One region of the Pseudoalteromonas sp. A25 genome, then DNA from elsewhere that is predicted to be linked to it. Evidence: riboswitches for the same ligand, from Rfam matches in the RefSeq annotation. Region 1 holds a riboswitch; the other holds the start of a gene.
What was found. A riboswitch is a leader RNA that binds a small molecule or an ion and turns the genes downstream of it on or off. The one in region 1 is predicted to bind lysine.
Positions count from the first base shown of each region.

Region 2: another riboswitch for lysine. It lies ahead of dapA (4-hydroxy-tetrahydrodipicolinate synthase); the one in region 1 lies ahead of lysC (lysine-sensitive aspartokinase 3).

Region 1 is NZ_AP021846.1:1,905,854-1,912,111, reverse strand. It holds gene GDK41_RS08085 (carbohydrate binding family 9 domain-containing protein) at 1-632, shown strand, start outside; gene GDK41_RS08080 (sodium-dependent transporter) at 676-2,004, opposite strand; gene lysC (lysine-sensitive aspartokinase 3) at 2,185-3,531, opposite strand; lysine riboswitch at 3,617-3,789, opposite strand; gene nhaD (sodium:proton antiporter NhaD) at 3,933-5,180, opposite strand; gene GDK41_RS08065 (hypothetical protein) at 5,331-6,258, shown strand, end outside.
Region 2 is NZ_AP021846.1:3,688,863-3,695,120, forward strand. It holds gene GDK41_RS15860 (TraB/GumN family protein) at 1-712, shown strand, start outside; gene GDK41_RS15865 (response regulator) at 742-2,391, opposite strand; lysine riboswitch at 2,621-2,824, shown strand; gene dapA (4-hydroxy-tetrahydrodipicolinate synthase) at 2,938-3,822, shown strand; gene GDK41_RS15875 (2,3,4,5-tetrahydropyridine-2,6-dicarboxylate N-succinyltransferase) at 3,833-4,573, shown strand; gene GDK41_RS15880 (PLP-dependent decarboxylase) at 4,573-5,778, shown strand; gene GDK41_RS15885 (succinylglutamate desuccinylase/aspartoacylase family protein) at 5,786-6,258, shown strand, end outside.

The DNA of each region.
Region 1 (6,258 bases):
ACTACCACTATTTTCAACGCAACGATGTTGACAATAATTGGCTCAGCAAAGAATACGTAATTAGACCACTGCGCATTGACACTAAAGGGTCGTCTATCTTTCAAATCCAATATGTTGCGAGAAAAGAGCGATTAAAGCAACACTATGCTATGGGAAGAAACATTGGATTTGACGCCAAAGACTATCACTTTTCACAATGGGAAGCCTATTATGAGACACCGACAGATCAAACCTTTTTCGGTAACGTAAAGCTAACTTCAGGCAAGTTTTACGACAGTGATAGACAGGAAGTATTAGCAGAAGTTAACTTTAAGCCTAACAAACACGTTTTGCTTCAACTCAGTAGAAGGCATCACTATTACACACAAAATATTTTGAGTGAAAACATGTACAGTACGCGTTTTAAAGCCAATATTGCGTTTAATGGCGAGTGGTCATGGAATACGTTAATTCAACACAACACAAAGGCTGATAATTTATCCGTTTTTAGTCGGTTGCGATACCAAAGCGCACCAGATGAGTTATATCAATTAAGTATCAACAAGGGATATGACTTAGATGAGGGATGGCACGAACGCAAAACGACCTTTGACGAAAAGACCATAAAACTGAATTACATAAATCGCTGGTAAAGAGCAAAGCCCTTAGTATTGCATACTAAGGGCTTATCGATATTTAATGACTGTTAAGTGCAACATTCACAAATACGAGTGTCATCAATACCGGACAAACAAAACGCACATACTGGGCAAACCAATAGTGAGCCCCCTTACATTCAAGGCTTAACTGGTTGCCACGCTTCCATATCCAACCGACCGTAACAAAGTAAAATAAGCCCATTAGAGGCAGCTGATATTGCGTTAAAAGTGTGATAACAAGCCCAAACAACCATTCAAAGTTTACGATAATCGCACTGGACACAACGAATATCACCGCAGTAACCAACCACGTAGCTCCCTTTCGCTCCATATCATGGTTTTCGACTAAAAAAGATACCGGGATCTCAGTTGATGAAATTGTAGAGGTAACTGAAGCAATTGACATTAATACAAAAAACGTCAAGCCAACCCATAAGCCGATTGGCCCCATACTTTCAAACAACTGTGGCAAAACTGCAAAAATTAACCGCCCTTCACCAATAAGCTTGCCATCTTGGAAAACTTCTACACCATTATGTTGGGCAACGAATACCGCTGGAATGATTAACAAGCCGGCCAAAAACGCAACACCGGTATCAAGGGCGGCAACACTAAACGTTAATTTAGGTAGGTTTTCATTGGGTTTAAGATAAGAGCCATAGATCATCATACAGCCAACACCTAAGGACAATGAAAAAAACGCTTGTCCCATTGCGGCAATGATTAAGTCTGAGTCGGTAACTTTAGAAAAATCTGGTACTAAATAAGCACTAAAGCCCTCCGCTGCACCATCCAACGTCGCAATGTATCCGATAAGCGCAATCAACAACACCAACAACATTGGCATCAGGCGTCTTGACCACGTTTCAATCCCCGACTTTACACCTTTTAATATAATGCTTGCAGTTAATAGCAACATGAGCGGAGTAAAAATGAAGTTTCTAAGTGTAGAGTCGCTTTGTAAAAATACACTCGCTTGATCAAAGCCAAAAAAGCGTGCCAAAGGCTCTATTGAAAATGACAACATCCAACCTGCAACAATAGAGTAAAAGCTAAGCATAATGACTGCTCCAGCCAATCCTAAATAACCTGCGCCCGCGCCTACTCTGGGCGAGCGCTCTTTCCATGCTTGGCGTAACGCATTGACAGGGTTAGACTGAGCTTGATGCCCCAAATATAACTCTGTATAAAGCGCTGGCAGTGCTAACAAAAATATAACAATAAAGTAAACAAGCAAAAATGCCCCACCACCGTGGTTCGCTGCTTGTGTAGGAAACCCCCAAATATTACCAAGACCAACCGCAGCGCCTGCTGCAGCAAGAACGAAGCCTAGTCGGCTTTGAAAACCATCTCGCAATTGAGCCATATCAGTTTAATGTAGTTATTATTTTAGACGGCCGATTATACTTAAGTTGTTAAAAATTGCGAATAAAATAGGTCCATCGGACAAGGCTACAATTATGCGTAAAATGGAAATGCTCGATTACTGATGACGAGTTGCAGCTTTAAGTGGCACTTATATATCAGTGCCACTTAAATTAGAGTATTAGGCTGACTCTAGTAGCTGCTCGTGAATTGATTGCACAACATGATCTGAGTGTGACTGCTCAACTAAAAAACACAGATTATGTTTACTTGCGCCATGGCAAATTAAGCGAATATCAAACTCACTCAATACCTTCATCAAGTTCATTTCGTGTTGCTTCAACTGTATCTCAGAACCAATCAATGCAACGAGTGTTAAGTTATTCTCAACTGTCACATGACAAAACTCACTGAGTTCATCTAGACACGCTTGGTCTAATTCAGGTCGAGATGCGTTTTGAGCATTGTCTAGGGTAATTGCTACACTGATCTCGGATGTTGTGACCAAATCAACAGAAATATTGTAAGCACTGAGTATCGTAAATATTCTTGCCAAAAATCCACTTGCCAATAACATTTCCGGACTTTTAAGTGTAAGTAAAATCTGGCTTTTACGCTGTGTCACAGCTCTAATACCTGGCGCTGTAGATTTTTCACGTTCAATCCATGTACCGCCCGCTTGAGGATCCCTACTCGAACCAACGAACACTGAAATACCACTGCGACTTGCTGGTAAGATTGTTGCGGGGTGCAACACTTTTGCACCAAATGTTGCCATTTCGGCAGCCTCGTCAAAACTCAAACGTGCGATAGGTGATGCTTTGATACATAACCTTGGATCTGTACTAAATATGCCAACCACATCGGTCCAAATATGAATACTTTGAGCGCCAATAGCTTCTGCGAGCAAGGCTGCACTGTAATCAGAGCCGCCTCTTCCTAAGGTTGTTGTCTGTCCATAGGCATCACTGCCAATAAAGCCTTGTGTAACTAACACTTTGTCGCTAAGTAACGGTACCAAATGCTGTTTAGATGCCGTTTCTGTAGCGGAAATATCAGGTGTTGCTTTACCAAACTTGTTGTCGGTTTTTAATACCTTGCGCACATCAAAACGCTCTGCTTGTATCCCCAAATTACGAAGTACCTGAGTAAACAAGAAGGATGACAAACGCTCCCCAAAACTGAGCATCTCGTCGCATTGTTGCGCACTTAATGCGGGCAATGCTGCCAATGCTTTAAACTCGGATATTGTTAAATCAAAGCCACACGCTAAGTCTTCGTCTAACTCTAATTGAGCAAGAATTGCATCTTGTATGTCAATAACAGACTGCACCAATTGCTTACGCTGTGATTCGTCTGCTTTTTGTTGCGTTAAGGTAACTAAATGATTGGTAACACCTGCACTTGCACTGACGACAACCACCCTAACTTGCGTGTTATCGTTAATAATTTGCGCACAGCGATGCATGGCTGGATAATCTGCGACACTGGTTCCGCCAAACTTTGCGACTGTGTACTGCGAGTTCATGATCTCTCCTTTTGATTGCTCAACTAGCAACCATAAAAAACAGGAGAACTTGGCAATTAAGGTACTGAAGATGTTTGAATAGACCTCTGCCAGAAGCTCTCCACCAATAACGGTGACAGTTCCGAGGATTCAGCCTCGTAAACCGAAAAGTTATCGCGACGTACAATAACTTTCCTCGGCGAATACTTCCCTCTTTAATGGTCTTCGGCTTTCGTCACCTACCATTAAATACCTAAGCATCGCACCTCTTCTGCTTATTTTGCCTTGATTAAGCTGAATCGAAGCAAAATAAAAGCCCACTGTGTCTCAGTGGGCCGATAGAAAATATCTTTTAGCCGTCTAGGAGTCAAGTTTTAATTATCGAAACGCTTAATTACTTGAATATCTAGACAAGCAACGCATTAAATATACTGACCTGACAAATAGGCACCAGCGTATCCAATTGTATAAGCAATTAGCAAATACAGCGACATTCTTAAATAGCTCATAAACGTTAAAGCTTTGACTTTACTCATTGCGATAATACCCGCAGCCGACCCTATCACAAGCATCGAGCCACCTACACCGGTTGCATAAGTAAACATCAACCACTGCTGCGCTGTCATTGTGATATCTGCTTTTAGCAACGCAGCGGTTAATGGTACATTATCAACGGCAGCAGATAGCAGTCCCATCAGATAATTTGCATACTCTGGGCTCATGTAAACATATAACTCTGTAAACATGTTCAGTACACCAACCTCCTTGAGTGCACCAACGAGTAAAAGTACACCAACAAAAAACAGTAACGTGTCGTATTCGATTTCTCTTATATAGTCGATGATTTTTTTGTTTACGTCTTTTTTGCGCATTAAAAATTGTGCAACTAAAAACATAAACGACAACCCAAATAAGAAAGTCAACAATGGTGGAACTTTATACTGAACGCTCAAAAACAGCGTTGCAAAAATGGTCGACATAAAGATAACCGCTATGGTGATATCTGTTTTCTCAATTCTTCTAGGTTCATTTTTATTAAATTCTAGTGTTTTATTCATGCCAATTGATAACATTGCAGCGAGCGCAATTACACTCACCAAAGCGGGTGCTATCAACAGTAAGAGATCTGGAATGGTGACCTTATCTGCTAGAAAAATCATCAAAGTTGTAACATCACCAGTGATGAGTGATACCCCACCACTGTTAACACTAAATATTATCAAGGTTGCATACTTAATTAGCTTTTTGGGGTCGAGCTTTAGCGACATTACAACAGCAAGAGAAATCAAGGTTGCTGTGATATTATCCGAGATAGAAGAAAACACAAAAGCTGATATACCTACTAGAAACATTAGCTTACGTTCACTTATTTGCGCTGGCATAACGCGGTGAACGATATTTTGAATAAAGCCTTTGGAATTCAAATATGCGACAAACGTCATAGCCGCCATCAAGAATAACCATAGAGTCGCAATTTCAAGAATGTTATGATCTAGTTGATGTTGTACAGTTTCTGGGCTTTGCCCATGAATTGGAGATATAAAAGCGATAATCCAACATAAAGTACCAAAAAAAAGGGTAGTTTTGGCCTTGTTTACATGGATGATATCCTCTATAACGATAAGCAAGAACGCAATCGCTATTAGGGTAAGGATAATGGGCGTAACCATATTGCGTAAACAACCTGTAAGTAAAATTAATAAAATTTGAAGGTAACGTGTAAATCGGCGCGAAGAATAGCATTTGCTGCTTGTATTCGCTACGGCTACAAGTAATTAATTTACCCTGCTTGTCATAAAATTGATACAAACTGGAAAGTTATGATCCCAGCAAAAAAAGTATTAAACACACTCAACGAACATTGGGGTGTGTTAGAGCTGCTTTTTAAACGGTTTAAAATGACCGATTTCAGCCTAAAAGACGTTCAAAACGTTATAAAACATAAAAACCCGCAATGGACCAGCGAACGGATTTTTAAAGAGACAAACCGTCTACTAAATCAAGAGATTATTATACCATTAGCTAAATCATCTCAATTGGAAATCAACCGAGCGATTGCTGATTTTGCCAGTTTCTTGTTACAGGAAGAAGATCTCGGCTTAGCCGAAGAAATTACCGTACTTGTAAAAGATCTAGAACGGCTTGGTTTGCGGTTACAGCAAGCTGGCGATGAGGGCGATTTTAGCGAACTTAGACGCTTTAACCGCATCATGGACGAACGAGTTCGAAAAATTGTTAAATTGTTTCAGCATAACGAAAGTGCAATATTCAATCTTGTTGAACAAGCTAAATCCGATAACAGCAATATCTCTCTACAAAAACGCTACGCCGCCGTCATTGAAGCCTTTGACGAATACATCGAGCCAATGTTAGAAATGGTAGATATTCGTGGTGAGTTTCACGCCTGTTTTTCAGTTATTGAGCTTCAGATAAGTAACCAGATAGACAGCATCGAAATGTTTGGCCGCGGTACACAAGACAAGCGAATGCTAGAGCAATTGCGTACAAGGATACTAGAGATGCACCTTGTGGGTCGTGAAAGTTTGCGCAAAAGTGCAGACATGCTAATGCCACTACGAGAAGAGCTACGTCGCAACACGCTCATAACCCGTCAAGCAGCAAAAGTACTCGGACTGGTTAGAAAAAATGGTGTCGACAGAATGTTAGCGCCCGTGCAGCCTGAGTATGTATCAGATATTCAGCGATTTTCACTTGGTCAACAGCGACATATGGTGGCTTATATGGCTG
Region 2 (6,258 bases), 1.8 Mb from region 1:
ACAGGTACTAAAAGCCATTGAGTCGAGTGAACTTATTGCCGTAGAGGTTGACCTTGACTCACTTAGCGCCTCTCAAATACAGCAGATTTCCGCTCCTTTTATGTTGCTGCCTGAAGGAACTGCGCTAGCTGATGTGATGAATCCTACGCACTATCAAAAATTAAAACATTACTTGAGCACAGCAGGCCTCAGTATCTCACGCTTTCATCGGCACCGCCCTTGGGCCGTGATGATCACTCTTCTACAAATGGAGTATAAGAAGCTAGGCTTTAGTGAACAATATGGTATCGATAAGCAAGTACTCACCTACTCAAAAAAATTGCGTAAAAAAGTAATCGGGCTAGAAACCTTACAACAACAATTGGCCATGCTGAGCGCACTCGAAATACAAAACGAGGCTATGTTTGAAGAAACGTTTGAGCACTTAGACGATATTAACTTCTACTTTCTTGATTTAGTAAATGCTTGGAAAGCGGGTGATATGAACAAGTTATCACAATACTACGCACGCAGTTTTGACGACTCTACATATGGTAAATACTCCGAGCAGGTCATGCTGGTTGAGCGTAATAAGCAATGGCTTGAAACGCTCAGCGCTTTACTCCGAAAGCAACCTACTTTTATAGCTGTTGGTGCACTACATCTACCAGAACAACACGGACTAATTAACTTACTAAAACAAGCGGGCTTTAAAGTAAGTAAATTAAATTAATATAAACAAGCATTTAGATTACTAAACTTTTAAGCTGCCGTTAAAAATCCCATGTCACTTAATACTTTAATAAGGGCTTCTTGTTGCAGCGGTTTGATCAGGTGTTCATCAGCACCAAGCGCTATAGCTTTAGCTAAATCTTGCTGCTCATCATTGGCTGTTACAACAATGATTATCGTGTCGAGATGAAGCTGTGTGCGTATATGCGCTATTGCTTGATAACCGTCCATATGGGGCATGTTCAGATCCATAAAAATGATATCAAAAGACTGTGATGTCAAAACATCCACCGCTTCTTTGCCATGATGAACATGCAGTACGTTAAAGCCCAGAGTGTCTAACTGTCTAGACAGTACAAGCGCATTCACTTTATTATCTTCAACTAATAACGCAGTTTTTCCATCAGCACTAAGCTGTTTCTCTGCGACGCTTGGCGCTTTAGTAGAAACGGGAATACGAAAACTCACGCAGGCACCACCTTGAGCCAAGTTATTAAATGTAATCTCACCAGATAGCGCATTAACCAGCCATTGGCACCGAACAAGGCCCAACTGCATACCTTGAAAGTGATTATTACCCTCTTCGTAGACTTCCAATGATGTAAGTAGCTCTTTTCCAAACCCAGGCCCATGATCTCTTACTTGCACAAACAAATGCGCGGGCAAAGGGCTGAGATGCAATTCGACGATTAGTTCAATTTCACCTTTATCATTAAATTTAATTGCATTATCAATTAGCTGGGAGCATACCCACGCTAAGTGATGGTGGTCACACAACAAATGTATATCATCTTTTTGCGACAATTTTACGGTGAGAGACAGACCTTTTTGATGCGCCGCAAACCGATAAGGTGCAACAACTGTTTCAAGCGTATCACCCAAACTGGCATAGCTATTTTGAATTTTAATTTTCTCGTTAGACCAACGGCTAAAATCTTGCATTTCATTAATTAAAATATGTAGTTGGTTAACCGATGTAACGGCCTGCTCTAACTGATAGGTTTGCCGCTCTTTTTTATACAGATCAAGATACCCTAAAATGGATTGCAGTGGCGTACGCAACTCATGACTGGCGCGAGCCAAAAAACGAGACTTCATACCCAGTGCTTGTTCCGTTTTGGCTTTCTGTTGCTTTAGTTCATTGAGTCCATCCAGAACTTGCTGCTCCATCGGGCGAAAGATGAACTTCGCCTCCAGTAGTAGCAATAACATGGCGAGAGCCCAAATAGCGATCTCAATATACCGCAAACGCTCAATCCCCAGATTTGAGCGCGCTTCAAATAACGTAACGGCATGATCAAGGTCAGCTAAAAGTGTTTGTGATACCAAATACAAATCATGCAGCTCTGCGGGGTCTTTAAGTTGAATTTCTCGGATACGCTCAACAAACAGCTTACTGCGCTGGTTAAGCATCGTCGGCTCAGAAAAATACCAAGCACTTAAACTTTTAGAAGAAAACTGCTGCTTAACTAACAAATCAGTTAAAAAGTCATGATTTTGCGAGAACAGATCAATAGCTGCTTGTAACTGATTGTAAACTTCACTGGATGAGTCGGGTTGGCCCTCAAGCGTCTCTAGCCGATAGGCATGAAGCAGCACTTTTTGCGATAGCATCCGTTGCATACCCGCTACATTTATAACTTCGGCATCTATTTGTTTTTTATATAATAGTGCCTGCATTAACCCGGCAGCTATAGAAACCAATAGTGCCATAGCCAGCAGTGCAAAAATGTACCGGAATCGAATAGATTTAATAAGTTTTAACATAAATGGGCTTACCCTATACACGCTCTCAAAGTGTAGTCTAATTTATATCGAATGGGATTTAGCCACTTGACACCCAGACGGCTAAAATGTTTCAATGCGCGCTCACCCTATTTTAAGGCCAAGAGACAGAGTCGCTTGGCCTAGGGCTGGAAGAGGTGCGTTATTCAGGTAATTGTGTGGAGGGGAGCAAACCCTAATGATACACAATGAGGGGAATTAACGCCGAGAAGTTTAGCGTATTTGCGTTGCGTTAACTTCGGGCGACTGGGCTGAATCCCAGCGACTGTCACCAATTATTTTGTGTTAAACACAAAATAACTCAGTTTGGTGGAGAGCTTCTGGTCTTAGAATAATAAGGCCATTTGCCTTGTCATTTTTAAGTCCATTGCTCTTCGAATTTTAACTGTTCGAAGTTTGGACTCCCTCCAAAACTCCGGACACGATATAAGTTCGGTAGAGATGAAATCACAATTCGATTTATCCAACTATCCGTTATGGACGGCTTTAGTAACGCCTTTTGACGCGCAAGGTCAAGTTGACTATGACACTTTAAGCACACTGGTCGCAGAGCAGCAAAGTGCCAACAATGGTCTATTAATTTTAGGCAGCACGGGGGAAGGGCTTGCGCTTAGCCAAGGTGAGCAACGTACGATTGTTGAACATGTTTGCGCTTTATCTCCGTCAGTACCCATTATGGTCGCTGTGGGCGGCTTTAACCTAGCAGAGCAACTTGAGTGGCTCGCATTTTGCGATACTTTACCGATTGATGCCTACTTACTTGGCTCCCCACTTTACGCAAAACCAGGCATCGTTGGGCAAACTCAGTGGTTTGATGCCTTGCTTGGTGCAACAGAACGCCCATGTATGATTTACAACGTACCGGGGCGCAGTGCAGTCGCAATCAGTCCACAAGTCCTAAACAACCTAAAACATCACCACAACCTTTGGGCTGTAAAAGAAGCCAGTGGTGACATTGCCACCTTTGAAGCGTTTCGCCAAGCTGCGCCCAATGTAGCCATTTTTAGTGGCGACGATGCGCTTATGCCCTACTTTGCCCAAGCGGGTGCTGCGGGTTTAGTATCAGTGGCTGCCAATGCTTGGCCAGAACAAACTGCCGAATTTGTGCGACGCTCATTAGCAGGCACTTTCCCAAACTTATTCGCAACCTGGACGGACGCGGTTAACAGCCTATTTGCTGTGGCAAACCCAATTCCCGTTAAAGTGCTGATGCATGCGCAAGGTAAATTGGCCACGCCAAACCTACGCCCTCCTTTGACACACCTTGAGCTGCCTTGCAGCCAAGCACTGAACAACGCAAACGAATCAATTTTATCTTGGAACTAAGGCAATCATTATGAGCTGGTTAGAACTATTAAATAATTTAGAAAACGGCAGTGTGCGTGCTGCAACGCAAGACGAAAATGGCAATTGGCACGCCAACGTAGAAGTAAAGCAAGGTATTTTAGAGGCATTCAAAAACGGCACTAATACCGAGTTTCCGGGTGGCTTTGTTGATAAGCACAATTTAGCACCGCAAGGCTTTGCTGCCGATGCAGGTGTGCGTATGGTACCAGGTGGCACCAGTGTACGTCGTGGCGCTCATGTTGCTGCGGGCACCATTATCATGCCACCAGCGTACGTAAACATCGGTGCGTTCATTGATGAGGGCACGATGGTGGATAGCCACGCGTTAGTCGGCTCATGTGCACAAGTAGGTAAAAATGTGCATTTAAGCGCCGCTGTACAACTAGGTGGAGTATTAGAGCCAATCGGTGCAAGCCCAGTAGTGATTGAAGACGATGCTTTTATTGGCGCGGGTTGTGTGATTGTTGAGGGCGTAGTCGTTAAAAAAGGCGCGGTACTGGCGCCGGGTGTACGTTTGTCGGCAACTATTCCAGTATACGACTGCGTGAATGAACGAGTGCTGGACAAAGGCGAGCCAATTCCAGAAAACGCCATTGTGATCCCAGGCTCTCGCCCATCATCAAGTGCATGGGGCCGCGAGCAAGGCTTAAGCATGTCATGTGCACTTATCGTCAAATACCGCGATGAGAAAAGTGATGCCTCACTAGAGCTGGAAGAGGTATTACGCTAATGCCCTTTTTGAGCACCGCCCATCGTCAGGTGATTGAAAATATCACCCAAACCGAGCAAACACCGTTTTTTATTTACGACTTAGATGCGCTATTGGCACACCTAAAACCACTTACAGAGCAATCGGTAGTGAAGTTATGGTACGCCGTAAAGGCCAACCCATTGTCAAAAATAGTGCAAACGTTGGATAAAGCAGGGTTTGATTTTGACGTAGCAAGTTCTGGCGAGTTAAACCAAGTTTTAGCTCAAGGTGTTTGCCCCTCACGCGTGCTCAACACTGGACCTGCCAAATCTAAAAGGCAGATCCAACACTTTTTGTCACAAGGGGTTCGCACCTTTGTGGCAGAAAGTCACAATCAAGTGGCTTGGCTCAACCAAGCTGCCAGCGACCATAATATTCAGTTACGTGTTTTACTGCGCGTGCAATTACGCTGGCCAGAAGGCGAAAAAAACCCATTAGGTGGTGATAGCTTAACGCCATTTGGGCTCGGTACAGAGCAATGGCAATCTTTGGATATTACCTCATTCAGCTCACTTGAGTTTGTTGGCCTACATATTTTCCAATGGGGTAATATGCTCAGCACCGATAAACTAGCAAGCCTGTGGTCACAAATGGTGCCACCTCTAACTCAGCTGGCTGACGACCTTGGCTTTAAGTTACGCATTTTAGATTTGGGCGGCGGTTTAGGCATTCCTTATACTAAAGATGAACCTGCTCTTGCGTGGCCGCAATTAGTTGATGCCCTAGCCACCATCAAAGCCTCATCGGGTGTTGAAGAGTTATGGATGGAGCTTGGCCGCTATGCCGTAGGCGAATGCGGTCATTATGTAAATTCAGTTGTAGAACAAAAACAAAACTACAATGAACACCAATTGATCGTTGCAGGCGGCATTAACCATATTCTGCGCCCCGCAGTGACCAATCAAGCTTTTCCATGCACCTTATTGCGTGAATCAAACGCCCATGCGAGAAGCTATCTGATCCATGGGCCATTGTGTACTGCACTCGATCATCTTGGCCGCCACACTTTACCCTGTGATATCAATGAAGATGACTGGCTAGTGTTCAGCCAATGTGGTGCCTACGGCTTTACCGAAAGTATGCCGTACTTTTTGTGTCACGAATTGCCAGCTGAATATGTGATAGAGCAAGGCCAAATAACGTGCGTTCGCGCATCACAAGCGGCCAGTGAGTACTTGAGGTAATCAGAACATGAACCAAATCAGCCAAGAAAATATCCTAGTGGGCGAAATCGCCAATGGCTTACCGCTGACCATTCCTGTTTATCGACTAACAGGAAACGGCAGTGGTCCAAAAGTGTATATTCAGGCCAATATGCATGGTGCTGAGGTGCAAGGTAACGCGGTTATTTACCAATTGCTTGAGCAGCTAAAGCAACAAACACTGGCCAGCGATATCACCTTAGTACCGTATGCCAACCCAATTGGCTGTAACCAAAAATCAGGGGAGTTTACCCTCGGTCGATTTGACCCCATAACGGGCACCAACTGGAACCGCATGTACCACAACCACACCAAGCTGGTTGATGAATTTGTTACAACGCACTTAAATAGCTCGCTTGCAGAAATCAAACAAGCATTTAAGCACTTACTCGTGCAAAGCACTCAAGCTGTATTAGATGGCCCAGCCCACAGTATCAATACCGGCAAACGTATTGCACTTAA